2 regions of the Sporosarcina sp. P7 genome follow, and region 1 is predicted to be linked to the other one. Evidence: riboswitches for the same ligand, from Rfam matches in the RefSeq annotation. Region 1 holds a riboswitch; the other holds the start of a gene.
What was found. A riboswitch is a leader RNA that binds a small molecule or an ion and turns the genes downstream of it on or off. The one in region 1 is predicted to bind lysine.

Region 1 (16,318 bases):
GGAAAAATATCAAGATCTTCATGGGTATGCACAGGACGTACTCGATGTGTGTCATGCTTTGGAGTTGAAGGAAGTGATATTCGTCGGGCATTCTGTCGGGGGTATTATTGGTACGCTGGCGGCTATTCAGCAGCCTGATTTATTTGAACATCTTATATTGATAGGCCCTTCTCCTTATTACTTAAATGAAATACCCGATTATTACGGTGGGTTTGAGAAGGAAGATTTAGAAGGGTTGATTCAGATGATGGATATGAATTATATCGGCTGGGCGAATTATCTAGCGCAAGTCATTATGAAGAACCCCGAAAGACCGGAACTGTCACAGCAATTGGAGAATAACTTCTGCTCGACGGATCCAGAAGTTGCCCATCGTTTTGCGATTGCGACTTTTTTCTCTGATCATCGTGAAGATATAAAGAAGGTACTAGTGCCGTCGCTCATTCTTCAATGTTCCGATGATAGTATTGCACCGGTGGAAGTAGGGCATTATATGCACCGTCACCTCCAGAACAGCACGCTGAAAATTATGGATGCGACAGGGCACTGTCCTCATATGAGTCATCCAGAAGAAACCGTTCAGCTGATAAGCCATTATTTGACTTCTGTATACAAGAGTCTTGTCACAAATGGATAGACAGCTAGATTGTGCGCCGTTCGGTTATTTCACACTTGATGATGCAGGGATGATTTTTGAAGTCAATCAAACGCTGCTTAGTTTACTTGGCTACCAGCTTCATGAGGTACAAGGGAAACACATCAATTTAATATTGCCGAACGCAAGCCGGTCTTTTTACCAGCTGTACTTTTTTCCGATGATTCGATTGCAAAATAAAGTAGAAGAGATGTTTTTTTCATTTAAGTCCAAAGATGGTCAGGAAATATCCGTGCTATTGAACGCATTGCGTCATGAACGTGATGGAAAGGTGTTCAATGACTGTGCATGTCTGCGCATGAAAAATAGAATTGAGTATGAAGAAGTGATTCTGGCGGCAAAAAAAGAAACAGAGACACGCAATTTGCTGAAAGTGAAGCAAATAGCAGAGTTGGAGCGCTTACAGATCGAGTTGGAGTCAAAGCAGAAAAAGTTATTGGCGGTAAATGAGACACTTCTCGAGATGGCCAATACGGATGGACTTACAGGTCTCAGGAACCGCCACTATCTACAAGACTGTCTTTCTTCTTATTTCACGCCACATACCGAACAGTCTTTGACTCTTTCTTTTCTGTTGATCGATATAGACTTTTTTAAAAAAGTCAATGATACATATGGTCATTTGACGGGCGACAGCATATTGCAGAAGTTGGGAAACTTGTTGAGGGAAGAATCCAGAAATGAAGATGTGGCTGCTCGTTACGGGGGAGAAGAATTTGCTGTAGTCCTCCCAGCAACAGGGAAAGTGGAAGCTTTAGAAATAGCGGAGAGAATTCGTTGCCGAGTCGAGAATGCAGACTGGAATACTTATGGTGTTACCGTCAGTATTGGGGTAGCGACCAAAATGCCAGGAGATACAGAGAATTCCTTGCAGTCTAGGGCGGATTGGGCATTGTATAATTCAAAAGATAATGGACGGAATCGGATTACGTTTGGATTGTAGGGTGGGATTGTCGGGTATTGCTATCACCAGTCTAAAGAAGAGTGGTGGCAGTGGAAGTAGTGATATGGAAGATATTTCAAAACAAGTCGAGTATTCAAAAGAATTGTGGATGAAAGAGGTTGAATTGATTAATCGCGATGTAGTTGTGTGCTGTGGCACGTTATCAGTAGTAGGTTTTCAGCCAGAAGTCTGCGATTCCAGTGCGCTTTATGGAGATGCTCTTGGCACACGTTTTGTTGAATTTATGCATCCGATGTATTGTGTCATCCATAAAAAGATATCGACTCGCTACGTAAATCAGAGAACTTAACAGATTGACAACAAAAGAGTTACTTAACTAAGTAATCAGCCGAGGACCTCATTTGTTGTTTTTTATTGTGTATAAACGAAAATGATACAGAAAATTTAGTTAACTATCTTGTTGTAATGGTATAATATAACTGAAATGAAAAAACTAATGAAATAAATGAAAAGAATTATGTACTACTGTTATCTAGAAACTGATGAATGTTGAATAGACCAGTGTATTTTTTATAGTAATGTCTGGAAAGGAAGTAGATAGATGATGAAAAAAACAGGCGTTATTTTATTACTCATTTTCCTATTAACTGGATGTTCGAATGGAACGTTCGATAAAGCGATGGAGCAAGGTAAGCTAGCGCTAGCGAATGGTGAATATGATAAAGCATTATCATCAGTTGAGTTGGCATTGGATGAGAAGCCGAATGACCAAGAGGCATTTACGATGAAAAAGGATTTGAACGGATTTCATTTAGTGAAGCAGGAAATGAAAGATAGGGACTGGGATGGCGCTTTAGAAAAGGCTGAAGGGATGCTTAACCAAGAGAAGTTGGCTATTGGACTTCGTAAATCGTTGGAAGATATGGTCGACACGCTGAAGACTAATCAAGAAGTCTCTGCAAAAGTGGCGACACATCTACAAGATATCGAGACATCTGTAGAGGCGGGTGAACTTGAGGAAGCGCAAAAAACAATAGAAGAGCTTCGCAAAGGTCAGTCTTCAGTGGAAGAATTCAGTGAAAAGCTGGCTAGTTTGGAGAAGCGCTTGGATGACGAACTGAAAAAACAACAAGCCCCTCCTATAGTTGTAGAACCTCCAATCGTTCAGCAAGATAAAAGTACTGCGCTTCAACTGGACGTGATACCGAAACACTCAGGTCTGCAGCAACAGTATCGTAATAAGCTGGATTCAATTGAAGCAGGGTTGGCAGATCTGAATTATTTATTTGTGAATGGAATCACGTCTGAAATGTCCCAGGCGGAAAACGAGCGTTATACTAGATGGGATAATGCGCTAAATGAGATCTATGGCGTACTGAAGAAACAGTTATCTGCCCAGGATATGGAACAATTGCGTATAAAGCAACGTGAATGGATAAAATATCGCGATCACACTGCTAGTATCAATGCAGCAGAATTTGCGGGTGGAAGTTTTGAACCGCTCACGTATACAAGTACATCCGCAGATCTAACTAAAGAACGCTGTTATGCACTCGTCAATCTTTATATGAAATGACAGGGGTGAAACACAATGGCGAATATCTATGGAATTGAGCAATTGGAGCGCATGATTCTAAATGAAACCAATACCAATGCCAAAAAAGGATTGCTTGGAGAAAAAGATATTTTACTTATGCTACAAGAACAGTTGCCTAGTCATACTCATGTAATTCACAATCCAATATTAATTCACTATGAAGCGGATATCCTAGTTATAGATGAAAATATCGGCTTTATGTTTTTGGAAGTAAAAACGTGGAATGAAAGATTTATAGAACGATTTTTTCCAAATGGGAATATATTAACTAAAAGTGGTCTGCAGAATCCGCGTAAGCAAGCCGAAAATTATCGTAGTGAACTAAAAAGCACACTTTCATCACATCTTTCCAATTCAATCAAACAAGATCCTCATCAGTTAATTTCATCTAGTGTCCTATTTAACGGAATCTCCAAAGAACAGTTTTTACGTCGTGCTGAAGTTCTTGAGTGGGAAGAAGAATGGAAGAATAAGTTTCTAGCTAAACACTTTTTTTATGCTGGAGAGTCGAGTGGATTCTATAGGTGGATGATGAAATCTAGAAAGTTCAATCGAAGTAGGGTATCAGACTACTTTTCAGGAGAGAGTTTTGACCGGTTAATTGACATTTTGGTCCTAGATAATGAAATGAAGAAAAGTCCAATGGAAAACAAATTACCCATCACATCTAAAGTGAAACCTAAAAAGACTGTAGCGAATGTCAGTGCACATGTACGCGAAGATCATTTAAAAAAGTTGAAAGTTAGGTCAAACCCTAAAGTGAAAAGGAAGAAGAAAATAGTTCTATTTGTTGGGCTGTTAGCCGTCGGAATAGTTCCACTTATTTATATTCTGAATGACTGGGGAGATAATAAGGGGAATTATGAATGGCAAGAGGATAATATATCTGACGATCAGGTATTTTTAGATCTCCAAGATGAGGAGTTGCCTGTGGATTCTCAGGACGCCTACGACTATTTCATTCTAGCAGATAGTCAACATAGCAAACTGGTGGAAACACAGCTCTATGGCTTTTCGAAGTCAGATTTGCGGATAGCACGAAATGAAATTTACGCGAGACATGGTTATATTTTCAAATCTGAAGACTTGCAGAAATATTTCAATTCCCAGACATGGTACAAGCCAGATCCCTCATACCATTCCGAACTAACTGATATCGAACAACATAATGTCACTTTAATACAATCATTGGAATGAATTATACAATGAAATATAGTTAGTGAGTAAAGCTTTCCAATCGCAAAAACAATTTGGAAGGCTTTTTTACAAAAATTTTTTATCTTTCTGCGTGGTCACAAAAATAATCTGTTTAAGTCGGAGTTGTCTATTACTGATTATTGAGTGGTAAAGAGGTACCAAGTTCCACGCCATGCAGTCTCCAATAACTAGTATATTCACACTCTATGATGAGAACAGTCTGAGATATTATCATTTTATTACCCTTTATTCTGAAAAGTATTAATAATCTATCCGATAGTTAAAATAGACTAGTAAAAAATATTTCTTACTGTAAAATAAAAGAAAAAAGAATACCGGTGAGAGTTTCGAATAAAGATTTGTTAAAAGGAATCTGTTTAGTTGTGAGTCTTAATGAGAGTGATGGTATATTGCTAGCGTCTTATTGAAAGAGTATAACTGTCACTGGCGATGTATCAGTACAAGTTGTAAAAATGAGAGTGGGACAAAGGGGAGAAGAGATTATGATGAAATTTACGAAGAAAGTTGTACCGGCACTACTAGCGTGCAGTATTGTTTTACTGCCGGTCCAATCAACCGAAGCGGCAGCAGCGAAGTTTAAGAATTGTACGGAGTTGAATAAAGCATATCCTGGCGGCGTTGCAAAGAATGCTAGTGTGAAAAATAAAGGTGGTAAGACTAAACTGAAGCCTACTGTCGCGGCTAGTATATATAACTCACACACAAAACTTGATCGAGATAAAGACGGGATTGCTTGTGAGAGATAAAGCAGTAGCGATGTTTCAAAGAAGGTAACAGTTCACCACATAATCCCATGTGAATCGTCTATCGTGTCATGTGGAAGTGATACTGGTCTCTATATAAATAAAAGGTTTTCCGATCATGGATAGGATCAGAAAACCTTTTTGTGTTTTATACTAGTTACCAAATTATCACGGCCGATTCATTAGTCGTTGGCAGCCGGAAGAAGGAAGTTTTGGTCCGGATAAATCAAATCGGGATGTGTAATTTGATTTTTGTTTGCAGAGTATACCGCTTGAACTTGCCGTGAAATTTCTGTGTTCGTCTGCTTGTTAGGATAGTGCGTTTTGACGATCATCCACAGATTGTCGCCTCGTTTTACAGTATAGTCTAACGAGCTTGGCTGTTGTGTTTTTTCACTTGTAGTTTGTTTGTCGCGATTGTTTACAAGTTCCGTCGTTATGCTGAGACCACGACCGGAATCAATACTGCTGTCGCCGAATGTATAGATCGTTGAATAGTCGGACGGGATCGTCTCATCTGCAATGGCTTCGGCAAATGGGTTCGGTTCTCCGTTGTATATATTTTTGAACTGGCCGTCTTCGGTTTCTATATCTGTATTTAATAGATAGGCTGCCATGTGGCGGTGCGTTTTGTTGCTTACGTGATATTCGTCATACAAGTAAAAATCATTTGGCTCAAATCCTGCAGTTTCAGGCGTGTAGTATTTGCTATCGGTAGAGTAGAGACCATAGCCGCCGTATTTTTCCTCTTCTTTTGTAGTCGGGAACACATCGCTATTATCTTCAGAAGCCACTGCGTAGCCATATGCTGGGACCCAGTCAGAAATTAAATAGAAGCCCATACTTTTGTAGCCGAATTTTTCGAAACCTTGTTCGTCGATGTTTTCCTTGAGTTGCTGATTATGTCCATATAGAACATGGACATCGTCTGGCGTAGAATCTGACGCTAGATAGTCATTGATTTTTTGGACGGTTTGTTGATTTCTTATGTCTTCAAAATCGGTCAACTCTTTGCGGTCATCTTCATAGCGGTTAGGTAGCAGTATGTATTTCGCACCGCCTTCTAGTAGATTTTGCACCATTTTCAAGGAATAGTCGCTGGCATGTTCTGCGGTGCGATCTACGCCAAGATCTTCTACTGCATAGCCATCATTTCCACCTACGCTGATGATATACAGAGCGTCTGGATCGATTTTCCCGTTATGTTCCGCGAGAAACGTCTTCACTTGCTGGTCAGCGCTCCAGCCTTTTAGGAAAGTGGAATAGTTGGAACGTTCATCTTCGCTGCCTTCTGTTCCAAATAGGACGCCTGAAAAAGCACCGCCAACTGCATAGTTTGTCAAGTTGTCATACTCTCCGGTCAATGCCTTTGCCAGATATTCGGGAAAGACACGCCCGTTAGAGTAGCGTCCTTTATAATAGTACTCACTTTCCGCTTTTACATAGATGCCGTCTTCCGGGTCATACCCTTCGGCCGGTTGTGCCGCGAATCCTGTTGTAGCAACCGCCACACTTAAAAAGAATGCAAAAAGTAGTGCTGCCCATGATTTGATTTTCATTGAATCCCCCTGTCTGATAGTAAGAATTGTGATGCATTGTGTGCACGAAAAAGTTTTCTGACTTTTCCGTACTAGAATACTATAGCATGAATACTGAAAAGTCTGCAAAATTCGAAACCGGTACCAATTCATTTTATTGTCTATGTATAAACAACCGCCACTACTAAAGTGACGGTTGTTCTCTTATTTGTGTTTACGAATATGAAACAGCCTGGAAAGGCCTTTGAATATGATCGCCAAGGCGAACAAGACGATAGTGATCACCAAAATCACAGCAAGAGCAAACAACAATAAGCTTCCAGCGAGAGTTGCCAATAAGCCCGGAACGATTAAAAATAAACCGAGCAAAGCATATCCGGCTAAAATCCCGAAGAAGAAAAGCCATTCATTGCTTAGTTTTGCACATTTCGACATATATTTCACCTCCTTGCTGTACTATATGTCGCGTTCAGCAAGGCGATGTAATGCAATACACTCAGTTTGCGATAATAAAAGAATGTTTATATATAGAACGTGCGATTCGACCAACCACATCATTTATAAAAAACGAGGCTTCCCATCGATTAACTGACGGGAAGCCTCGTTGTGATGCTCTCGATATGCAATTATGTGGTGCCGAATTTACTTACATTCAATCAAACGTCAACACAATACGGCCATTGATCTGACCTTTTTCCATCTTTTCAAGAATGGCATTTACATCAGAAAGGGGAGCCGTTTCAATCTGTGCTTTCACTTTTCCGCGCGCTGCAAAATCAAGCGCTTCTTTCATGTCGATTCGTGTGCCTACGATGGAACCTTTTACTGTGATTCCGTTTAATACCGTATTGAAAATAGGGATAGGTAAATCTTCATGTGGCAAGCCGACAGCGACCAATGTGCCGCCACGTTTGACGGAACGATACGCTTGCTCGAAAGGTACTTGGGCAACGGCTACGCTAATAGCCGCCTGTACGCCGCCGATTTGTTTTTGGATCGCTTCGGCAGGATCTTCCTTTTTGCCGTTCACTGTAATGTCAGCGCCGAGTTTCTTCGCAAGCTCTAACTTTTCATCCGCAATATCTACTGCCACTACATTGAATCCCATAGCTTTCGCATACTGGAGCGCTACGTGGCCCAATCCGCCGATGCCGTAAATCGCGACCCAGTCTCCTGGTTTTGCACCGGATACTTTCAACGCTTTATATGTTGTCACACCTGCGCAGAGGATAGGTGCAGCTTCAACAGAACTAAGGTTTTCTGGAATTTTCGCGACATAATCCGCTGCTGCGAGGCAATACTCCGCGTATCCACCGTCCACTGAATAGCCACCGTTTTCTTGATTGTGGCACAAAGTTTCTTTCCCTTGTAGACAATAATCACATTCACCGCATGCAGAGTAGAGCCAAGGTATCCCGACACGATCTCCGACTTTTACAGCCGTGACGTTCGGTCCAATAGCTTCAACAATTCCTACGCCTTCATGACCTGGAATGAGAGGAAGTTTCGGTTTGACAGGCCAGTCACCGTTGATTGCGTGTAAGTCTGTATGACAGACGCCGCATGCCTCTAGTTTGACTAATGCCTGACCCGCGCCAGGTGTTGGTTTTTGTGTGTCTTCAATCTGCAACTTTGTCTGGAATTCTTTAACGATCGCTGCTTTCATTGTGGTCTGTTTTGTAGTCCCTCTTGCGTTACTGTTTTGAATTGCTGGTTTCATGAATGATTCCTCCCTTTTTCTCTTACGGACTATCTATACGTGGGAGGATTACAGATTAGTACACGTTACGTGAAAAATACTACAGTATGCAAAACACCTTCTTTCTTTCAAAAGGGAAGAAGGTGTTTTATATCATCAGAGAACTACATCGTATGACCGGTAGGGGTTAGTACACTATTTAACCTTCAACCCATCCAAAACAATAGAAGTCATATGGTGAATTTCTACGACAGGATCCAATCGTTTTCTAAAAATAATCCAATCATAAATTGTCCCACGCATGCAACGTGTGATGAGCATCGATATATAATCAGCCGAGAACTCTTGTTTAAATTCCTTACGCTCGATTCCTTCTTCCACATACGAATGAATGATTTGGTAAAGTTGTCGATTTTGATTAGTTAAATAGTGATCCTCATTCATTGTTAAGGCTAGTGCGCTTGTGTAAATGGTATGGACAAAGTCTTTTCCCAATACGTCTCGTAAATACGTCATTTGCCCTTTATAAAAAAGAAGGATTTTTTCTGAAGCGCTTATATCCGTTGGAATGCTCGGGATAAAGGATAAATAGAATTCATCAATGTCTTTAAATTTCTCCAAGAAAATATCATATTTCGAACTATAGTGGACATAGAATGCTCCCTTTGAGACACTACATGCTTTCGCAATGCTCTCAACGGTTACGTTATCAAAACCTTTCTCATGGAAAAGCTCCAAGCCTTTTTCAAGGAGGTTTTGTTTAGTTTCTAGCGCTTTTATCTGTCTAGAAGTAAGTTCTGTCATACTCGATTCCTCCTCTACGATGCTTGTTCACTCTGTACCATGATAGCATATTTCATAAAATTAAATAAATTAGTTGACTATTTAGACAATACTATTTATTATTGAGTGACCATAGTATGTGACTACGGTATGTGAAATAAATACGTTCCTATTTTCATTGGTTCAAAGCTTGGTAGTTTGGTTTTTAATTTTCATGATAAATGACAACGCTTTCATTTTATGAGCGATCAAAAAAGGGGGAGTATGTATGGCGAACGGAAAAAAGATTGGGTTTATCGGTCTCGGGAATATGGGTTTTCCGATGGCGAAGAATTTATTGAGGCATGGCTACACGATATTTGCTTTGGATATCAATAAGGAATCCGAAAAACGATTTGCAGAACTGGGTGGGCATGTAGGGATGACGACTGCTTCGCTGCTAGAAGAAGTAGATCTGGTTTTCACTAGTTTACCTACTCCTGCTATTGCGGAAAGTGTGTATTTAGGGGAGGACGGAATTGTTCATAAAAGTACCAAGCCATTGGTATTAGTGGATTTGAGTACGATTTCACCTGAACTGAACAGAAAGATTGAGCAAGAGGCGCTGAAACAGGGTCTTGAATATCTAGGCGCTCCGGTTAGCGGTAGTGTCAGTGGAGCGGAGAACGCTTCGTTATCGATCATGGTCGGGGGTGAAAAAGATACGTTTGAATCGATACTGCCTTATTTAGAGGCTATTGGGTCGAACGTCTTCCATGTAGGGAACGATCCGGGTGTGGGTACTATTGTGAAGCTCATCAATAATATGATGGCCGGTATCCATAATCAAGCCGTTGCGGAAGCGCTTTCACTTGCGAGGCTCGCGGGTGTGGATCAGGACATCGTCTATGACATCGTCAATGTCAGCTCGGGCGCCAGTACCATTCTTACACGGAACTACAAGACGTATATTTCACAGGATGAGTATACGAAAGGTGCATTCACGACTTCATTACTATTAAAAGATTTGAAGCTTGCGAAACACGTATCGGATTCTCTGGACGGGGAGCTACCGATTGCGTCGCAACTTATTGAGTATTATGAAGCGGAAGTAGAAAAGGGGCATGCGCATGAAGATATGTCTTCTTCGTATTTGATGATCCAAGATAAGTTGAATAAGCAAAAGCAAAACGTATAAGAAAATTTACTATAAATTGGGAGGAATGGACCTATGCAAAAAACAGACGTACAGACATTAACTCATTTTATTAATGGAGAAGAAGTAGAAGGTAAAAGCGGACGGTTTGGAGATGTATTTAATCCGTCTACTGGAGAGAAGATTGCACAAGTACCACTCGCATCCACAGAAGAAGTGAATGAAGTGGTGAAGCTAGCGAAAGAAGGGTTTACTCATTGGTCGAAGGTTTCGGTTGGCAAACGAATGGAAGTCCTTCATAAGTTCCGTGCGTTACTTCTAGAAAACACAGATAGACTAGCCTATGCGATAGGTGAAGAGAACGGAAAAACGCTCTCCGATGCAACAGGTGAAATCACACGCGGGATTGAGTCGGTGGATTTTGCGCTTGGCGCTCCACACCTATTAAAAGGTGAGCATTCCGTGGATGTGGGAGGCGAGATCAACTCCTATTCGATGCATAAGCCTTTAGGTGTCGTGACATGTATTTCACCATTTAACTTCCCAGTCATGGTACCGGTTGCGATGAGTACGATGGCAGTAGCGGTAGGGAACGCTATGATTCTGAAACCTTCAGAAAAAGTTCCTCATTCTGCATTGATTCTGTCAGAGCTTTGGTCAAAAGCAGGATTACCAGCGGGTGTTTGGAATGTGGTCAATGGCGATAAAGAAGCTGTGGATGCATTGCTTACGAACGAAGACGTAAAGGCTGTGAGTTTTGTCGGTTCGACGAGAGTAGCCGAAGCGGTTTATGAAAAAGGAACGAAACATCATAAGCGTGTACAGGCATTTGGTGGCGGAAAGAATAATATGGTCATCATGCCGGATGCAGATATTGATACAGCGGTGAATTCATTCCTCGGCGCAGCATACGGTGCCGCATCACAAAGATGTATGGCAATCTCTACTGCCATTCCTGTCGGGGAGAAAACAGCTGACGCGTTCGTTGCAAAGCTTGCAGAAAAAGTAAACGAGCTGAAAGTCGGAAAGTTCGATGACAATGAAGCAGACTTCGGCCCATTGATCAGTGCAGAAGCAAAAGCGAGCGTTGTAAATTCCATTGATTTGGCGGTAGAAGAAGGAGCCGTTCTCGTAGCGGACGGACGAAACCCTAACGTGGCGAATGAAGATGGCTATTACTTAGCGCCGACATTGCTCGATCATGTGACGACAGATATGAATGTCTATAAAGAAGAAGTGTTCGGCCCTGCACGCATTGTAGTGAGAGTGGATACGCTCGAAGAAGCAATCGATTTGATCAATGAACATGAGTACGGAAACGGCGTGACAATCTTTACTGACAGTGGTAATGCCGCACGAACGTTTACCGATCAAATTGAAGTGGGAATGGTCGGAGTGAATGTGCCAATTCCGATTCCGGTTGGCTACCATAACTTCGGTGGGTGGAAACGCTCTAGATTTGGAGAAGGGCAAATGTTCGGTCCTGATACGGTTCGTTTCTTCACGAAAACGAAAACGGTGTCCGAGAGATGGTTCGACACTGCCTACAATGAAGAAAGCCAAACCGATTTCGATTTCCCAAGTAGCTGATTAACCATAAGCAGGATCGTAGTGACTAGTTAACTCCGATCCTGCTATTTTTCTATACTAAAGCAGTTTCACTTTACGTCGTACATTGCCAGTTGGAGGAGGGGTAGTATGCTAGGGATATTTATAGGCTTAGTGTTACTGATGGTATTAGCATATAGAGGTTGGTCGATCATTTGGATTGCACCTATTTGTGCAGGAATCGTTGCGTTGTTCGGTGGATTGAATTTGCTTGACGCCTATACAGACACTTATATGACAGGTTTCGTAAACTTTGCTAAGCAATGGTTTCCGGTATTTTTGCTAGGGGCGATTTTCGGGAAGTTGATGGAGTATAGTGGAATGGCCCACTCAGTAGCTATCGGAATATCCCGCGTTTTTGGTAAAGAGCGTGCCGTCATTGGGGTCATAGTGGCAGCAAGTGTTTTAGCTTACGGTGGCGTGAGTGTGTTCGTTGTCGTGTTCGCGGTCTATCCATTGGCACTTAATATGTTTCGTGAAGCGAATATAAGCAGACGTCTTCTTCCAGGAACGATTGTGGCGGGGATGATGACATTCGCCATGACGGCACTACCGGGTACGCCGCAAATCCAAAATCTAATTCCGACACAGTACTTTCATACGACAGCGGCAGCCGCTCCGATTATTGGACTTGTTTCATCCGCATTCATGATTATCTGCTCGATCGTGTATTTGAATCATAGAGTACACGTGTTAAGGGAAGCAGGGGAAGTCTTCGAAGAACGTAAAGAGGATTTGAATGCAAAACCACGCACGAAGTATCCACATATCATTCTTTCATTACTACCTTTACTGGCTGTCATTAGTACATTGAACTTTTTAAAGTGGGATATTGTCATAGCGTTAACAACGGGAATTATTCTCATTTTGCTCATTTCTATTAGAGAATTCAAAGGCTTCACAAAAGCAATCAACAGTGGCGCCAGCGATTCGGTCATGGCGATGATCAACACGAGTGCTGCAGTAGGATTTGGGACAATCGTCCGATCGGTTCCAGGCTTTGAAAAGTTAAGCGACGCAATTTTAGGGATCAATGCGAATCCGTTAATCTCTGAAGCTATTGCGGTAAATGTTTTGGCTGGAGCGACGGGGTCGGCTTCTGGAGGTTTGGGGATTACATTAGAAGCGCTAGGCTCGCATTACTATGAGGTTGCGACCACTACGGGTCCAGCACCTGAAGCCTTTCACCGCATTGCATCTATTGCTTCAGGGGGATTGGATTCCCTTCCCCACAACGGAGCAATTTTGACAATATTGATTGTGACAGGCATGACGCATAAGGAATCGTATAGAGAGATGGGTGTCATTGCGATTGTCTTCCCGATGTTGTCATTGATCCCGGCGATTGCGCTTGGGATTATGGGGATTTATTGATTTGTGGGGGTGTACCAGGTCCTTGAGAGCGTACCAGGTCCCCACACAATTTGAGAACTATTCAGACAATTATGCACCATGGGGGGCGTACCAGGTCCCCACACAATTCAGGAACTATTCAGACAATTGTTTAATTATTGCCAAAAAGACTTCTTGACCAATGGGTTAGAAGTCTTTTTAAATGCTGTTGTATCAGAATTTTTGTTGATAGAGTTACGTAGGCACTTCTAGAATGTCCTGACTAGTGTAGATGTTTAATAGCTCTTCTGTTCCCATCAAACAATAGGTAACGTAGGCTTCTGTGGTTTTCTCGAATGGTGGAGGTAGGAAGTGTGGAAGTTTTGATATATCTAGATAAGGATAAGGTGACGGAGTAGAAGAATGGTAGTAGGGGAATGTACTGAATGGGTATTCACCCAAATGTTTAACCATAGGTGTTTTTGTTGCAATCGGATTTCGGTGAATATAGCGGCTTACGGCCAGCATTGCATAAGTAGATTTTACTTCCTTAGAATAATATCGACCTTGATAAAGCTGTCCAACATAGTCGTAACGTTTAGAGTAATAATCGCTGTATTTCCGATTGATATGCCGCATGATTTTGGATAGGTTGTCTTCAGATTGAATTAGAATGTGATAATGATTTGTCATGATACAGAATGCAACAACAGTAAAATGATAATCGATCGATGCATGGCCTATGCAGCGCATCAGATGTAGCATATCCTCTTCGGTAGAGTAGATATTCTGTCTGTTGTTGCCGCGCATAACGACATGGTAGTATACACTTGGCCGCCAATTCCGTTTACGTCTTGCCATTGATCTCTCCTCCTATTTGTTTGTGAATCTATTGAGTATAGAGGAGAAGTTTCATTTTGGTCAAAAGGGCATTATTGAATTTTGGAAAACAGAAAGTGCATACGAGTCCTATTTTAAGTTTGAAGAATTGAATCTTTGCCGCTATTACAGTAGATGATTTCAATTTCTATATTTTTTGAATTTGAATTGTGTGAGAATTTTGTGGGGACCTGGTACCATCCCCAAATTGTGCGAAAGTTGTGTGGGGACCTGGTACCCAAAAAGCTGCTGCAAGACGACCAAATGACATAGTCGTCTCGCAACAGCTTAATGTAGTTTCTCTATATCAATCAAAGACCGATTGCAGTTTGGTTTCGAAGCGCTAGAAGGTCTTTCAATGATTCTACCTGTTCGTCAGGCAATGCAATCATAGGCAAACGAACGCCACCAACCGGTACGCCCATCAAGTTCAACGCAGCTTTCGTTGGGGAAGGGTTCGGTGCAGCAAACATTGCTTGCATGATCGGCAATAGGCCACGGTAGATGGTAGCGGCTTGCTTTGTATTGCCAGTTTTAAAGTGGCGCACCATTTCCGCCATTTCATTTCCTATAATATGGGCAGAAACCGACACGATGCCTGTGCCACCAATAGCTAGTACAGGAAGTGTAGACGCGTCATCACCTGTGTAGACAAAGAAGTCATCTCCGGTATGTTCGATAATCGCCGCAACGGCTTCTAGATCCCCACTCGCTTCTTTGACAGAAGTAATATTCGATACGTTGTTAGCCAATCGGATAATCGTTTCCGGCAACATGTTCACAGCGCTACGTCCCGGGATGTTGTAAAGCATGATCGGTAATGTAGTCGTTTGGGCAACCGTCTTGAAGTGTTGGTACAACCCTTCTTGACAAGGCTTATTATAGTACGGGACGACGAGCATGATTCCGTCGACGCCAGCTTCTTCTGCTTGGATCGTCAAATCAATGGATTCTCTTGTGCTGTTCGTTCCTGTACCTGCAATAACCGGGGCACGTCCTGCAACTGTTTGCACGGTGAATTTGAATAGATCCACTTTCTCTTGTGCGGTAAGAGTAGGGGATTCTCCTGTCGTACCTGCGACAACTAGTGCGTCTGTTCCATTGGCTAGTAAGTGATTGATTAAGGTTTTTGTTGCTGGGTAATCGATGTCTCCTCTTTCATCAAACGGAGTTACCATCGCTGTCATAATTGATCCGAAATTCATTATTCTCCACATCCTATCATTTTATTAAAAAACATAGAGGTGGGGGCGATATAATTGAACGCAAAAAGCAACAACGAGGGCTCGCTGTTGCGTTGAAATAATGAATTATTTCTTTGCACGAGATAGCCCACCATACAGTTTCCCATATGACAATCCTGCACTTGTTCAGTCCAGAATCAGCTTGGAGGTCATGAGAGTCTCGCCGCTTCGGCAAATTCCCCTTTCCACAATCTTCACAGGACCTCATGATCCTCTAATTGCGTACTAATGGTTTTTGCGCCTCTATCCTTATTTCCGAATTATCGAAATAAGTGAAAGTTTAATTACCCCTACTGTACTTGGTATCTGAAGAAATAGCAACCTTTAGTTTTTTAGATGATTGTTTTGTCTATCAATGACACTTCGTGCAACAATGCGTCTACAAGTGTACGGAAGTCGCCTCATTCCTTCGACAATTCATCGCCCAGTATTGTGTTAGCCACCAAAAAGTGCTATCTTATCAGTATAATAGCCTAAGAGTAAACTGGGCTTTTCTTGCTTGATTTATGCATTACATATGTTTTCTGAAAAGGGGAATTCGATGAGTACTATACATGAGTCCGCGAATAACAGGCCGGAAGAGTTACAGCGTATACTAGACAAAGAATTATTACAGTTGGAGAAAATTACGATTGATGATTTCGAAGTAGATCCTATCGAGAAGCCTGTCACGCAAGAAGATTTAAAGCAATTTCAGCAATTTACCTCGACGAGTTTCCGCTCTCTAGAAGAATTGTTTGAGAGCAATCAAGCCGTTTTGCCCGTAGACGAGGCAATCACGCGTTTGCAAGATGAAGCACAGGAAGACCGTGTTCAAATGGCTAAACGTGCAGTGCAGATCTTTAGTTTATTTGAAGATGTACGTCAAACGGTTGATCCCGAATCGGTCGATTTGATCGCACAGTTGGATGCAGTGTTGGATCAAGCGCATTTATTACTGGAAGAAATCGGCATAACAGAGCTGCCGGTGTACGATGAGTATT
Region 2 (16,318 bases), on a different contig from region 1:
TCGAGAGAAAACACTCGACTTTCTGAAAGACTTGAACATCATCCATGTCGTTTGTGATGAGCCGCAAGTAGGGGACGGAAGTGTGCCGCTAGTCCCAGTTGCAACGGATCCGAAAGTTTTGTTACGTCTTCACGGTCGCAATGATAAAGGGTGGGTAAATACTACGGGAGATAGTAAAGCATGGCGTAAAGTCCGCTATCTTTATGATTATAATGAAAAAGAGTTAGAGAGTATGCGTGACATCGTGAAACATCTTCAGAAGCAGACTGAAGACGTATTTGTCATCTTTAATAATAACTCCGGCCAGCATGCAGCGAAGAACGCCAAACAATTTGCACGATTACTTAACATAGAATACGGTCAGCCTCTCACCAAGCAACTGAATTTATTTGAGGGGGATCACTGATGGAATTTGTAGTACTCGCGTTAATAGGTTTAGCATCCGGTATTATCGGTTCGATTGCGGGCCTCGGTGGAGGAACCATCTTGGTTCCTGTCACATTGTTTGTCGGATTAAATTTAGGAATGATTCCTGATATTACACCGCAAAGTGTAGTGGGCTTATCGGTCATCATGATGATTGCGAATGGACTTGGATCGACACTGTCTTATATGAAAGTAAAGACGATTGATTATCGCAGTGCATGGTTATTTTTCGCCGCGAGTATACCGGGTATCATTCTTGGAGCGCTAGTCAATAAAAGCGTAAGTTTGTCCTCATTTAATTTATATTTTGGCATATTGCTCATCATTTTATCTACACTGTTATTAACGAGAAAATATTTGAAACCGATTAGATGGTTTGTAGACAATGGAAAAAAGATTAAGTTTACTGATCCGCAAGGTAAAACACATATCTATGGCTACCCAATTTGGTTTGCCATCTTATTGGCATTGTTCATTGGATTTACGTCGGGCTTATTCGGAATAGGTGGCGGTACGATGATTGTGCCGGCAATGATTTTACTATTCTTGTTCCCGCCACACGTCGCTGTTGCGACATCTATGCTTATGGTGTTTTTATCAGCAATCGTTAACTCGGTATCTCATATTTCACTCGGTCATGTGCCATGGCTGTATACGATACCTGTCGTGCCGGGCGCCTATTTTGGTGGCATGCTCGGCGCCTATTTAAACAGCAAAATGAAATCAGATACATTGGTTTTAGTCATACGCATCATTTTACTCGTCTTTGGACTTCGTTCCATCTATGAGGGGATTTGGGGTTGACACATATGAAGGAGACGGTAGCAACGATCCATATTTATCATACGAATGACGTCCATAGTCATTTCGAGAATTGGCCGCAAATTCATCACTTTCTTACTAAGCGGAAGCAACAAGCTGAAGAGAATGGGGAGCATTGTTTTCTATTTGATATTGGAGACCATATTGATCGGTCTCATCCGTTTACCGAAGGAACAGAAGGGAAAGGGAATATTGAATTATTAAACAAAGCAGGATACGACGCGGTAACGATTGGCAATAATGAAGGAATCACCATGTCAAAGGAAGCGTTAAATAGATTATATGAAGATGCGCACTTTGATGTAGTGCTCTGCAACTTGACTGAACAGGGTGGTAAGCTACCATACTGGGCGAAGACGTCCACAATATTGGAGACCACGGAAGGTGTGCGCGTCGGTGTCATCGGTGCCACAGCGCCATACTATGATTTTTATGAACAACTAGGCTGGTGCGTAAGCGAACCGCACGCGGCGTTGCGGGAAATGGCCCGCAACTTGCGTCCTCAATGCGATGTCATCGTGTGTCTCTCACATTTAGGAATCAATGAAGATCGTATTTTAGCTGTGCAATGCCCGGAGATCGATGTGATTTTAGGAGCGCACACACACCATTTATTACAAAATGGTGAATGGATTGACGACACGCTACTTGCGGCTGCGGAAAAATTCGGTCAGTATGTCGGTCACGTCCAGATCGATATAGACCGTATGACAGGTCAAGTCGTTCATATGAAAGCAGAGGTTTTTCCAACACAGATGATGGAAATGTCAGAAGAGGATATGGAACAGGTGAATAGCTTATTTGCTAAAGGGGAAGAGACACTAGAAGTGCCCGTGTTTTATAATCCATCTCCATTATCACAGCGTCTTACAGGAGACAGTCCATTATCCTCGCTGTTTGGTCGCGCGTTACTTACGTATCTTGATGCCGACTGTGCGCTTTTCAACGCGGGTATTTTCCTTGGTAGTTTAGATAAAGGCTGGGTGACAAAAGGGGATTTGCACTCTTTATTGCCACACCCTATCAATCCTTGCCTAATTCATTTAGATGGCATGGATTTGCTGACAGTCTATGAGCAATCACTTGATCCGAAGTGGACGGAACTTCCGATAAAAGGTTTAGGATTTCGTGGGACGCTGATGGGTAGTATGATACATGAACACTTATACCGTAACACGGACGGACAATTATTTGCAGGCAACCGTTTGGTAGAACCCGGTAAAATGTACACGTTGGCAACACTTGATATGTTCACGTTTGGCTTTTTCTATCCGATATTAAAAGAAGCGAAGAAAGAATATATCATGCCGGAAATGCTTCGCGATATCCTCGGTTGGTATGGAAGGAAATATTTCAATGAGCGTTAGTTATGTCCGCCTCCTATTTCGCATAATGTGAAGTAGGAGGCGTTTTCATGCGGTTTTATACGAATCAAAAACGACCAAAGAAGTTTAACTATGGAAAAACTATTCTGCGCTTTGTCATCCCAACCATCATGGTGGGAGTGGCGATATTTTTCTATACGGTCAATAAACAGCTAACGCCAATCTATACACAATATGCCGAAGTGCAAACGCAGAAAATAGCCAGTTACGTGATCAGTCAAGCGATAAACAATCGATCCACCAGTGTTTACGATGTCAATGAAATTATAGAAAATGTTCCCGATGATACAACAGATACGGTGACAACGAAGTTTAACGCTGAAATTATCAGCCAGGTCATGTCAGAAATTCATCAGCTTGTTGAAAATCATCTGGAGCGTGCAGAAGGCGGAGATCTCGATATGCTACCGCCACTCGGAGATCTCGAGTACAATCCTGATCGTATGGAAAAAGAACAAGGTATTGTATTTTTCGTTCCGATTGGGCAAGCAGCGAATATCCCGTTGCTCGGTAACTTGGGGCCGAAAATCCCAATCCGCTTCCACGTCATTGGAGATGTACATGCAACAGTAGAAACCGATATTCGTGAATTTGGTATTAATAATGCCTATGTGGAAGTGTATCTGATGTTGCAAGTCAATGTGCAGATTATCGTTCCGCTAGCAACTAGCAGAAGTGTAGTGGAGCAGAAAATACCGATTGCAATTGGCTTGATCAGAGGAAAGGTACCACAAATTTATTCAAAAGGAGAGCAAACGCCAGCACAAATCGAAGTTCCGCTAGAGAAGACGGAGTAAAAGGCTATTGTGAACAAAGTCAATTATTGCTACACTAAGAACAGAAGAATATCGAGACTTACGTAGAGGCTGCATTGTTTATAAGTACCTGGCGAGAGAGTGACATCTATGACCGCGAGCGAAAGGAGACAATGCCGAAGTTTGAGAAGGGTCAACTTCTCAAGTTGGGGTCATTTCAAAGAGGAATGACACTGTCATACAGCGATAAATGTATGGAGAGCTACAGTTGCCAATTGTACTGCGATTTATGAATGTATTGCTTGATCAATTGACTGGCCGACTCCTACACGTATGCTATTGCCTGTGGGGTTGGCTTTTTTATCGGTAAATTAAGGAATTACAGGATAGTATTTGCTTTCCACTCTTCGATAGATCTTCTGCATTTCGATATCATCTAGCAACTAGAAAGAGGGGAATTACAATGATCGGAACATGGGTCTCTATTTTGCCTCCTATTATCGCCATCGTGATGGTGTTGGCGACGAGGAGAGTATTATTATCATTAGGAGCGGGAATTGTTACAGCGGCTTTACTTTTAGCGAACTTTGCTCCGTTTGAGACATTAAAAGGTGTATGGAGGGCCATGACAGTTTCGTTTTGGGATGGCGGGCTCAATACATATAATATATTTATTATGTTATTTCTATTATTACTAGGTGTCATTACGGCATTCGTCAGTTTATCCGGAGGGAGCGCCGCATTTGCACGCTGGGCAGTTAAACGCATCCGTACAAAACGTGGCGCGAAGCTGTTGACGATGGGGCTAGGGATTGCAATTTTTGTAGATGACTACTTCAATGCCTTGGCAGTTGGACAGATTGCAAGACCCATTACAGATCAGCACAAAATCTCTCGTGCGAAATTGGCATACTTCATTGACTCAACGTCAGCACCTATTTGTGTCGTGTCACCCATCTCGAGTTGGGGCGCATTCTTGATTGGACAACTTGCACTTATTTTAGGTACGACAGCAGCGGTGAGCTATTCGCCATTAACGGCATTTATTTTGATGGCGCCGATGAACTTCTATGTCATTGCGACATTGTCCATGGTCTTCTTCTTTGCTTGGACGAATAATGACTTCTTTGAAATGAAGAAACATGAAGACCGTGCCATGAATGAAGGCGAACTTTATGATCAAGGTAAAGAAATTCCAGGTCAGCTAAAGGAAGAATTCCCTGAGCATACGCACGGCAAAGTTCGCGATTTGGTTGCACCGATCGTGACGTTGATTGTGGTAACGCTCGGCATGATGATTGTTACTGGCTATAAAGAAGCGGGCGTTTTCGATATCTGGGCAATATTTGAAAACACTGATGTACCGTTCTCTTTGGTAATTGGTGGTGTTACGGCTACTTTGCTAGCTATGTTGTTATATATTCTGCAAATGAAAAAGAACGAAACAGCAAGTGTATCATGGATGTGGCGTGCATTGATTAGCGGAGTGAAAGCGATGATGCCTGCCATTCTCATCTTAATTTTCGCTTGGGGATTGACTGAGCTAATCGCTTCCTTAGATACAGGTCTATTCCTATCTACCATGGTAGAGCAATTAAATATTCCAGTCACGTTCCTTCCGGTTTTGATCTTTATATTAGCGGGATTAATGGCATTCTCGACAGGTACCTCATGGGGTTCTTTCGGTATCTTAATGCCAATTGCGGGTACCATTATGGTCAATGCAGCACCTGAATTATTATTACCGGCATTGGCGGCAGTACTTGCTGGCGCAGTATTTGGAGATCACTGTTCACCGATTTCCGATACGACTATTCTTTCTTCTACTGGAGCAGGTTGTAACCATATGGATCACGTGTCCACACAATTACCTTACGCGCTTGTCGCAGCTGCTGTAGCAGCAATCGGGTATGTTGTGCTCGGGCTGACGGGTTCTGTGTGGATCGGTTTAGCAGCTGTTATTATTACTCTAATAGTATTATTCGCGTATTTGAGTGCCAAAGGTAAGAAACACCCAGAACAAATAGCATAGTTTACCATTTAGACTAAGAGTGATAATTACTTCATTCTTAGTCTAAATTTGTTTTGACATCTCTAATTAGGCTGTTTATACTAAATATACAGAACTAGAGTTGTCAGAATAAATCAAATGGTAAAAGTTTTGTAAAATAACAAAAAAGAGGTGAAGTTGTATGGAAAATCGTTCACAGTGGGGAACGAGAGCTGGTTTTATACTGGCTGCAGTGGGTTCGGCTGTAGGACTCGGAAACATTTGGCGCTTTCCTTATGTCGCCTATGAAAATGGCGGCGGCGCATTTTTTATCCCGTACTTATTTGCCCTTTTAACAGCAGGTATTCCGATCCTGATTTTGGAATTCACGATTGGACATAAATATCGTGGATCAGCCCCCCTTTCATTCTTCCGATTGAATGGAAAAAAAGCCGAGTTTCTAGGCTGGTGGGGGATCTTTGTATCCTTCGTTATTTCTACCTATTATGCCGTAATCATTGCATGGGCTATGAAATATACCGTCTACTCATTTAGTTTATCGTGGGGGAAGGATCCAGAAGCATTCTTCTTCGGAGATGTTCTGAGTTTAGCGGATAAACCTGGAGAAGTCGGAGGACTCGTTGGAGGTGTAGTATTACCCTTACTACTTGTCTGGGTGATTTGTTACATCATCCTAATGGGTGGTGTCAAGAAAGGGATTGAATTGGCGAATCGGATATTTATTCCTGTTCTTTTCTTACTCTTCTTATTTGTCGTCATCCGTGCCATCACACTTGATGGAGCTATGGTTGGACTGGATGCGTTCTTTAAACCAGATGTCGATAAGTTACTGAACCCTCGTGTATGGGTTGCAGCGTATGGACATATCTTCTTCAGTTTATCGATCGCATTTGCCATTATGATCACGTATTCTAGTTATTTACCAAAGAAATCCGATATTACAAATAACGCCTTTATTACAGGTTTTGCAAACTCTTCTGTCGAGTTACTGGCAGGTATCGGAGTATTCGCGGTACTAGGATTCATGGCAACGAATCAAGGAGTAGACGTAGCAGACGTAGCCACGGCAGGTGTAGGGCTTGCGTTCGTCGTATTCCCTGAAATTATTAATCAAATGCCAGGATTAAATGGCCTGTTCGGTGCATTCTTCTTCCTGTCGCTGACACTTGCCGGGATCACCTCACTCATCTCGATTTGTGAAACGTACATCGCAGGTATGGCAGATAAATTCAATATTTCAAGACGTCGTTCGGTGACGATCGGTGTCGGATTATCAGCCGTCATCTCCCTGCTGTATGCAACGAACGGTGGTTTATACTTCTTAGACGTAGCGGATTACTTTATCAACCAATTTGGTATCGCAGTCATCGGTCTAATTGAAGTGGTCTTACTGGCTTGGGTGTTCAGAAAACTTGGTCTGTTCGAACAGCATGCTAACGCAGTATCAGATATTCGTCTTGGCTGGTGGTGGAAAGTATCATTATCATTCATCACACCAGTAGTATTGGGTACGATGTTATTCTTCCTCATCAAAGATAACATCGCAGAAAACTATGAAGGATACCCTACATCGTTCTTATGGACGATTGGCTGGCCGGTAGCAATTGGCGCATTTGTGATGTCGATCGTTTTCACGTCATTAAAGTGGAAAGACAACACACGAATTACAACAGATTATGAAGAAGATAAAGGGGGGCTATAAATGGATACAGGAATGAGCGGCTCTGCAATTCTCATGATGCTACTTGGTGTGACAATCATCTGGGGCGGTCTATTTATTAGCATCTTTTACGCTACGATCCTCAGTAAGTTTCGAAAGAAATTCAAAATCGAATAGTAAACGATGGACACCTGTAACCGGAAATATGGTTGCAGGTGTTTTTTGTTGTAAGTTGGCGGGTGCACCGTTGATCGACGCTGCAGGAGGATGCTTAAGTAATGTAAGGGGTCAAAGCCACGCGTATTAGAAATCATCCACCACAACAGCGGAAATCCAAAATCAGTCATCCTATTCCAAATTTCTACTCGCTTACCTTATTGCTTGCAATGTGTGTCATCTATAATTGAAGGTTATCTGAATTTATGTTACATTGACATGAGAAGAATCTATCAACAGAATGGAGTCGGTAGCGTTGTCATGCAAACCTGAAACAGGAAGAAAATCTGAGCATGTTAGAAAGCCGGATTGGCTGAAAATTAAGCTGAACACCAATGAGAACTATACAGGTTTAAAGAAATTAATGCGCGAAAAAAACTTGAATACCGTATGTGAAGAAGCGCGTTGTCCGAACATTCATGAGTGTTGGGGAGAGCGACGTACAGCTACCTTTATGATCTTAGGGGCTGTGTGTACACGGGCATGTCGTTTCTGTGCAGTTAAAACAGGTTTACCTAATGAACTTGACACCGCTGAACCGGAACGCGTAGCGGAATCAGTTGAATTGATGAATTTAAAACATGCCGTTGTCACTGCCGTAGCACGCGATGATCTAAAAGATGGAGGCTCTGCGATTTTCGCGGAAACCATTCGTGCGATACGCAGGAAGAACCCATTTACGTCTATTGAAGTATTGCCATCGGATATGGGTGGAGACATAGAGAACTTGCAACGTTTGATGGATGCAAAACCAGATATCCTCAATCATAATATTGAAACAGTACGTCGTTTAACACCGAGAATTCGTGCGCGTGCAACATATGATCGTTCACTTGAATTACTTCAACGTGCCAAAAACATGTATCCCGAGATCCCGACAAAGTCTTCACTAATGGTAGGACTCGGAGAAACAATGGAAGAAATTATTGAGACAATGGATGATCTGCGTGCACACAACGTAGATATCATGACAATTGGTCAATACTTGCAACCAACAAAAAAACACGCTAAAGTCGTAAAATACTATTCGCCTGACGAGTTTGGTGAGTTGCGGAAAATCGCAATGACTAAAGGATTTTCTCATTGTGAGGCGGGGCCGCTTGTGCGTTCAAGTTACCACGCAGACGAGCAAGTTAATGCTTCGGCCAGAGAAAAACAGCGCCAAGGTGACGAACTGCTGAAACTTGAAGGACAAGCGAGCAGTTAAATGGAAGTGAAGCAGAGAATGGTTATTGTAGAGAATATGCAATATGAAATTGCAGAAGAGTTTCGCGATGGGTTCGATGAAGAAGCCTTGAACGAACGCTTTAGCGAAGTACTGTTAAAGTATGACTTTATCTTGGGTGACTGGGGATATGGTCAATTACGATTAAAAGGCTTTTTTGATGACCGTAATTCCAAATCCACATATGAAACGAAAATTAGTACTGTCCAAGATTATATTTATGAATACTGTAATTTCGGTTGTGCTTATTTTATCTTGAAAAAGATTGGAAAAATAAAAGCGGAACTAACGGAAGTGGAAGCGGTGGACGAAGTACTTTCTGAAACGCCATCTACTTCAAAAATAGACTAATAAAAATGAAAGCTTCGGGCAAATTAGCTCGGAGCCTTCATTCGTTTCGCAATAAATATGGTAAGATAGAAGTATGAGATATATGAGGAGGAAGAACAGTATGTATTTTGTAGATCAAAACCAAATCAATAAAACATTAGTGTATATGGAGCAGTTGATCGATATTTTCAAAAAGGAAACGAACTGGCTACAAAGCGATGTAAATAAGCTGGCTTTAGAGCGAATTGCACACGGTTTGATTGAAGGAATCATTGACGTAGGTAATTCTATGATCGACGGATTCATCATGCGTGACCCTGGAAGTTACGACGATATAATCGATATTCTTGAAGATGAAAAAGTGATCCTATCCGAGCAAGCCACTCCATTAAAGGCATTCATTTCATTACGCCCAATGATTGTCCGCCAATTCGTGGAAGTCGATGCGGATAAAGTAGTACAATCCATTTGCGAGACGCTTAAAGAACTACAACAATTCCCAGGACAAGTTCGAGACTACTTAACGAATGAATTAGGTCCAGTCTCGGCGTTTCTTCCGACAGAATGATGAGGCAATATAAAGCGTATTGTTTCGATTTGGATGGCACGATGTATCGTGGTAGTGAACCTATCCAAGAAGCGGTAGATTTCGTTGCGGCGTGCCAAGCTGAGGGTAGGGGAACATATTTCATTACGAATAACGCTGCCTTGACACGTACTGCGCAACAGAAGAAACTAGCAAGTTTTGGTGTGAGTACAGAAACTGATTTCATCATGAATTCAGCCACCACACTGGCTCGTTATTGCAAACAGCATTATGACGGTGCAAATGTCATGATGATTGGTGAAGAAGGATTGCGTGAGGCATTGGAACTCGAAAATATTACGATCACCACAACGAATCCAGATGTGGTGGTAATGGGACTCGATCGTCAGGTTACATACGACAAACTCGCGAATGCTTGTCTGGCGATACGTAACGGTGCTCATTTCTTAGGCACCAATCAAGATATTAAATTCCCGACTGAAAAAGGACTAGTACCAGCTAACGGTTCTTTCCTTAAGTTGATGGAGGCGGCGACTGATACAAAGCCACTCATTGTTGGAAAACCAGAGCCGCATATGCTGGAGTTCATCCGGCAGCAAGGAATGTACGAGAAGGAAGACATGATCCTGATCGGCGATAATTACGATACGGATATCATGGCGGGTATTCGCTATGGTATAGATACAGCGTATGTCGCGACAGGAGTCACGCGTAGAGAAGATGTGCTAAAGAAAGCGCAACAACCTACTTATATGCTGAATTCGCTTGCGGAATGGCTGAAGTAATAAGAAGCTATCGAAGAAGTCGTTACACACAGGCTTCTTGCGATAGCTTTTTTGTTTAACAGGGGAGCTATTAGGGAATAGTGGACAATGATAGTGGACTATAGCAAAAAAGGATGTCTCTAGAAGCATAATCGCTAGAAGACATCCTGTTGACGGTATTTTATTAAAAAAGTGGATTTTCTTCAATGAACTGATAAATTTGCTTCGTCAATTCATCCGCTGTATCCGCTTCGACAAGTTCACCATTAACAATCGCGTACAATGTGTCGCTACATTTCGTACAATAGCTCAAACAGCCGTATTCGAGTACGTCAATGTTTGGGTCCCGTTCCAACGTTTCGAATACAGGGTAGGCACCGTTAGCCAAATTACTCATACAAAACTCCACGATGGGATTCATCTTTCTCACCTCGCCTACTAGAAATGGTACTCTTTTTTTACAAAAGCGTCAATGAACATGACATATTGTGAAAGTTGTCACATACTGTTATACTAGCAAATGAGATGCACGAGAAAATGGACATAGAAGGAGGACATTATGAGAAAATTACTTTTACTAGGTGCCGGCTATGGTAACATGAGAATTTTATTGCGTTTACTAAATAAAGATTTACCAAGCGATATTGAAATTACACTTGTCGACAGAACCTTATTTCATAGTTTGAAAACAGAATTTTATGCATTGGCAGCGGGAACTGTGTCGGATGCCGATGTGCGCGTCGCGATCCCTGTTCATGACCAATTGAAAGTGGTAGAAGGCGAGATTCAAGAAATCAAGCCAGAAGAAAAAGAAGTGTTGTTGGCAGACGGACAAGCACTTGCATACGACGAATTGGTCATCGGACTAGGTAGTGAAGATAATTACCACAACGTACCTGGAGCAGCTGAACATACGCTGAGTATCCAAACGATTGGGAAATCCCGCCGGACGTATCAGACGTTACTCGGACTAGGCGATGGCGCAACAGTGGGAATCGTAGGTGCGGGACTTAGCGGTATCGAATTAGCGAGTGAGTTACGTGAGAGTCGTCCGGATTTGAAGATTAAATTATTCGATCGGAGCCCGCGTATTTTACGTGACTTCCCTGAACGATTGAGTAACTTCGTAAAAGGTTGGTTTGATCAAAACGATGTAGAAGTCGTAGCGAATTCGAACATTACCAAAGTAGGCGAACATACTCTCTATAATCATGAAGATACAATCGATGTAGATGCAGTCGTTTGGACAGCTGGTATTAAGCCAGGCAAGGTTGTGGACGATTTAGTCATTCAGAAAGACCGTTCAGGCCGTATCGTACTCAATCAATACCACCAAGTTCCAAGTTACCGAAACATTTACGTTGTCGGGGACATCGCTGCGCTTCCACATGCACCAAGCGCTCAGTTGGCAGAAGTTCAAGGCGAGCAAATCGTTCAAGTATTACGCTCCACTTGGAAAGGTGAGCCGCTAATGCTTGAAATGCCGGAGCTGAAACTAAAAGGTTTCATGGGTTCGTTAGGGAAGAAGCAAGGATTTGCGTACTTAGCGGATCGTACCGTTACAGGAAGAATCGCCCGTTTAATGAAATCTGGCTTGCTATGGATGTACAAATGGCATAACGGGTAAATTCAACAATCTGCAAGTCACTTCCATGAAGTGGCTTTTTTTAGTTATGATATTGCCTATCGTTCATTGCATACAAAGAAGCGGTCAGTTCCACATAGAACGACCGCTTCAATGAATATATTGTTCTCAATTAATCCATCAATTTCTCAATTTATTCGGCTTGAAAACCTTGTGCTTCTAATGCGTTAAAAACAGGCTTTAGTTGAATATGGCCTTCTCCGATCATTTCATCATTAATCATGACGAGTGGATAAAAATACTCATCATCACGAATTTTTTCGACGATTTCCCGCTGTCGTGATTCGGTTAATTCTTGATCGATATCAATATACGTAATAGAAAACGGTTGTTCAGGGTACTTTCTCGATATTGCTGCTTGAAGCCATTCATACGTATCTTTGGAAGAAGGTGCATTTACACAACTGGCACAGATGACTTCTGCTCCATATACTTCAATTGTTACAGGGGATTGCGACATATTAATCAAACCTCCGATTCATTATTGGATTTTTTCTGCTGGGCAGTTTATAATAAGTATAAGGAAAGGAGAGTGTGTTTACAATGACAACAGATATTAAATTATATGAGCCGGTAAAAGAAGTGCTAGATAAATTGCGCCCATTCCTCTTGCGAGACGGAGGGGACTGCGAACTAGTGGATATTGACGAAGGAATAGTGAAGCTGCGCCTATTAGGAGCATGCGGTACTTGCCCTAGTTCAACGATTACATTAAAAGCTGGCATTGAACGTGCATTACTTGAAGAAGTACCAGGTGTAGTAGAAGTAGAACAAGTATTTTAATTTCACTAAATAAAAAAGCCGTGCAAATGAAGTATAACCTTCTTTGCACGGTTTTCCTTATTCAACTGGTTTTATGAGCGGTTTCCTCATCACGGATTTCTTGCCATCGATCTTTGGCCATTTTGATGATTGTAGGTTCGGTTGATCTGTTTTGCGTTTCAATTACACGTGAGAAGTTTCGTATGGCTTCTGCGCGATCATGAATGCGCCAAGATAATTCCGCAATGATATATTGCACACGGGTTTCAGACATTTGTGTTCCGATATAATCACCTTCAGAAAATGCCTTTATGTAGAGGTCGCGAGATATTTCAAGATAACGCATTTCTTTCTGACGGTTTCCCTCATTACGATAAATCCAAGCGATACGTAACATGATTCCTGCTATCGTTAAATACTTTTCTTTTTTAAAATTGGCATTTAAATATGCTAATTTATAGGCTTCAATTGCTTGCTCTTTCGTCCGTACGCCACCAAAAGAGCGGCTATGCCATTTAGCTGTTATGTTTTTAGCGATCATTTCTTTTGTGCCGGGCGCAAAGTAGGGAGCGAAATCATCAGTAAATGCAAAACCGCAATTCGGACATACGGCAACATTATAAAAAATAGGATTAACTTCCTTGTCCAAGTAAATAGGCCTAAAATCGCTATCATGATTAACTACTCGTACTTGGCGAGAACGAACTTTAGTAGTAGGGAAATGCTCTTTACACAGTAAGCACTGCATTTTTTTCTCATAAAACGGGCTAATTTCCACTAGTATCATCCCTTTCTGTCCTAAGTCTTATTGTACATTATAATAGACCTAGTGGGGGGCTATTTGTTTGCATTGTGAGGAAAAAGATTGATATGATAAAAAGAAAACGTGGAAAGTGAGTGGTATTCATGACGAACACAGTAGAGATAACAGAAGCAGCGGCATTTCACGTAAAAAAAATGATGACACATAATGAAGAAGAAGGATCTTTCTTGCGCGTTTCCGTTAATGGCGGAGGTTGTAGCGGGTTGACATACGGTCTTGGTTTTGCCCAGGAAAAAGAAGAGGATGATATTTCGTATACTGCACATGGAATTCCTGTAGTTATTAAAGAAGAGGATGCAGCGATTCTTGTAGGGACAAAAGTGGATTATAAAGAATCTTTAATGGGTGGCGGCTTCACCATCGACAATCCGAATGCCATTGCAAATTGTGGTTGTGGTACTTCATTTAGAACAGCTAACAAAGCTGGCGCTCCGGCAGATTGCGAGTAAATGAAGAAGTGATTAGTCGAGCGGAATGTGAGGGAATTATAAGGACGCTACATTACTAGTCTAAATTGATTATTTGCACAATTATAATTCTGTTGAAATACGTTCGCAAAAGGTCTACTATAGGAAATGAAAGTAAGATTCTATTCATATCAAACTAAATGCCGGCACTGCAAAATAAGTAAGATTGATTTTACACGTACTCGGCGTTTAAGAAACTAAAAGGTGGTTCGATTTACGTGAAAAGACCAACAATCTTAGTATTGGGTGCAGGTTATGGCGGTTTGATGACTGTTGTGAATTTACAAAAGTCATTAGGTGCAGATGAAGCAGATATCGTTCTAATCAACAAAAATGACTATCACTATGAATCTACATGGTTGCATGAAGCGGCAGCTGGAACGTTAACTCCAGAACAAGTTCGCTACGATATATCCAGTGTAATCAATAGCAATAAAGTAAAGTTCATCGAAGCTGAAGTTACGGGCATCGATGTCGCAACGAAAAACGTCAAAACGAACCTCGGTTCTCACACATATGATTATTTAGTAATTGGTCTTGGTTTCGAAGGAGAAACTTTCGGAATCCCAGGTTTGGACAAGTACGCATTATCCATTGCCAATGTGAATGCAGCTCGTCACATTCGTGATCACATGGAATATCAATTCGCTACATGGTCTACTGAAGAAGTTAAAGATGATAGCCGTTTGACTATCATCGTAGGTGGGGCTGGATTCACAGGAATCGAGTACCTTGGTGAACTAGGAGACCGTGTACCAGAACTATGTAAAGAATATGATGTACCAGCCAAAAAAGTGCGCATTCTTTGTGTAGAAGCAGCGCCAATGGTCTTGCCTGGTTTCGATCCGGAACTGGTGGAATACGCGGTGCGTCAATTGGGTGCAAAAGGCATAGAATTCTCTATCGGCACGCCGGTTGTTGAAGCGACTCCTGAAGGCGTGAAGATTAAAAAAGGCGAAGATGAGTTTGAATTCATCAAAGCGGGTACAGTCGTATGGGCTGCTGGCGTTCGCGGTAACCACTTGATCGAAGAATCGGGTATAGAAAACATGCGTGCTCGTGTTAAAGTTGAAAAAGATATGCGTGCACCAGGATTCGATGATGTATTTATTGTAGGTGATTGTGCATTGATGATCAACGAAGCGATCAATCGTCCGTACCCACCAACTGCACAAATCGCTATGCAACAAGGCGAGATGATTGCTAACAATATTATTGCATTGATGAAAGGGAACCCAACGAAAGAATTCGTACCGGATTTAAAAGGTAGCGTTTGTTCTCTAGGTGATTCCGATGCGATTGGTGTGGTATTCGATAAAAAAGTGACAGGTGCGAAGGCATCCTTCATGAAGAAAATGATCGATAACCGTGCTCTATTCATGATCGGCGGTCTTGGATTAACGATTAAAAAAGGTAAATTCAACGTATTATAATGAATATAGAAAAGCACTCGCCTTTGCGAGTGCTTTTTGTGTGCATGAAAATAGGCAATAAGTCAACTGTGGAAGTAGTTGAATTAGGGAAAATCGTCTGTCAGATTTTAAGAATTCATGACATCTGAAAAGAACGTTCTGTGTACACTGTCTCATTCTATTGAAAGCCGTCGCATCATCCTGTAAAATGTTGAAGTGATGAACTGGGGGTTAGCAAGCATGCAAACTATATCCATAGCACAAGTAATGCTATCAATCTTGATATTTATTGTCATGTTTTTCGGTATCGGTTTTTTAATAAATATGTTGTTACGTATGACGTGGCTTATGGCTATCATTTATCCGATAATTGTAATTTTTATTATTGATGATGTGCCGATGTATGAATACATTACGAAGCCTAGTTTTGCTTTTAGTGAGCTGGGGGCGAATCTTATGTCGCTGCATGCCGTGGATATCGTGATTCTGGCGAGTGGTATGGTGGGAGCGATTATCGCAGGTTTTGTAATGAAAGCTTTACGCAAGATGGGTTATCAGATGTTTTGATGTTTTTCCATACGTGGATATGAAAAAACGGAGCTGGACAGGAAGTCGTGAATTACGACATCTTGTGACAGTTCCGTTTTTTGTTTTTTACTACTAAGTAAAAGATTGGTGAGGTGAGGGCACCGTTGATCGATGTTACAATATAACGGTATACGTAAAGATCGAGATGAGAATACCTGTTAGAGCTCCGAAAAATACTTCGTTTGGTTTGTGGCCGAGTAGGGTTTTCAGTTCTTGAATTTTTGCGTCATTGTCTTTCTTCGGCCAATCTTTCAAATCGTTGACGAATATTTGGAAGTCGGAGCGCATTTGGTTGATGATGACGGCTTGTTGTCCGGCTTGGTAGCGGATGCCAGTTGCGTCGAACATGACAATGACTGCGAATATAGCGGATATGGCGAATAATGGTGAATCTAGGCCCGCTTCGAATGCGATGGCAGTTGTGAGTGCAGTGACAGCCGCCGAGTGGGAACTCGGCATGCCACCTGTAGACGTCATGAG

Region 2: it holds a riboswitch for lysine, as region 1 does, so the genes downstream of both, CSV60_RS11095 (Na+/H+ antiporter NhaC family protein) here and dapA (4-hydroxy-tetrahydrodipicolinate synthase) in region 1, are expected to answer to the same signal.

Annotation. Positions count from the first base shown of each region.
Region 1 is NZ_PDZF01000017.1:14,920-31,237, reverse strand. It holds gene CSV60_RS13990 (alpha/beta fold hydrolase) at 1-637, shown strand, start outside; gene CSV60_RS13985 (sensor domain-containing diguanylate cyclase) at 630-1,598, shown strand; gene CSV60_RS13980 (hypothetical protein) at 1,663-1,908, shown strand; gene CSV60_RS13975 (lysozyme inhibitor LprI family protein) at 2,161-3,135, shown strand; gene CSV60_RS13970 (YARHG domain-containing protein) at 3,151-4,353, shown strand; gene CSV60_RS13965 (excalibur calcium-binding domain-containing protein) at 4,860-5,120, shown strand; gene CSV60_RS13960 (SGNH/GDSL hydrolase family protein) at 5,300-6,676, opposite strand; gene CSV60_RS13955 (hypothetical protein) at 6,860-7,090, opposite strand; gene adhP (alcohol dehydrogenase AdhP) at 7,308-8,321, opposite strand; gene CSV60_RS13945 (TetR/AcrR family transcriptional regulator) at 8,550-9,158, opposite strand; gene CSV60_RS13940 (NAD(P)-dependent oxidoreductase) at 9,406-10,314, shown strand; gene CSV60_RS13935 (CoA-acylating methylmalonate-semialdehyde dehydrogenase) at 10,348-11,862, shown strand; gene CSV60_RS13930 (GntP family permease) at 11,971-13,254, shown strand; gene CSV60_RS13925 (transposase) at 13,468-14,073, opposite strand; gene dapA (4-hydroxy-tetrahydrodipicolinate synthase) at 14,403-15,296, opposite strand; lysine riboswitch at 15,412-15,589, opposite strand; gene grpE (nucleotide exchange factor GrpE) at 15,877-16,318, shown strand, end outside.
Region 2 is NZ_PDZF01000010.1:100,785-117,102, forward strand. It holds gene CSV60_RS11075 (DUF72 domain-containing protein) at 1-406, shown strand, start outside; gene CSV60_RS11080 (sulfite exporter TauE/SafE family protein) at 406-1,230, shown strand; gene CSV60_RS11085 (bifunctional metallophosphatase/5'-nucleotidase) at 1,236-2,615, shown strand; gene yunB (sporulation protein YunB) at 2,663-3,430, shown strand; lysine riboswitch at 3,486-3,661, shown strand; gene CSV60_RS11095 (Na+/H+ antiporter NhaC family protein) at 3,852-5,420, shown strand; gene CSV60_RS11100 (sodium-dependent transporter) at 5,581-7,101, shown strand; gene CSV60_RS15775 (methionine/alanine import family NSS transporter small subunit) at 7,102-7,236, shown strand; gene lipA (lipoyl synthase) at 7,517-8,482, shown strand; gene CSV60_RS11110 (YutD family protein) at 8,501-8,851, shown strand; gene CSV60_RS11115 (DUF86 domain-containing protein) at 8,952-9,398, shown strand; gene CSV60_RS11120 (TIGR01457 family HAD-type hydrolase) at 9,395-10,162, shown strand; gene CSV60_RS11125 (YuzB family protein) at 10,326-10,562, opposite strand; gene CSV60_RS11130 (NAD(P)/FAD-dependent oxidoreductase) at 10,701-11,768, shown strand; gene CSV60_RS11135 (YuzD family protein) at 11,920-12,246, opposite strand; gene CSV60_RS11140 (NifU family protein) at 12,330-12,569, shown strand; gene CSV60_RS11145 (DUF2225 domain-containing protein) at 12,631-13,335, opposite strand; gene CSV60_RS11150 (HesB/IscA family protein) at 13,455-13,820, shown strand; gene CSV60_RS11155 (NAD(P)/FAD-dependent oxidoreductase) at 14,057-15,271, shown strand; gene CSV60_RS11160 (YuiB family protein) at 15,491-15,817, shown strand; gene CSV60_RS11165 (divergent PAP2 family protein) at 15,953-16,318, opposite strand, start outside.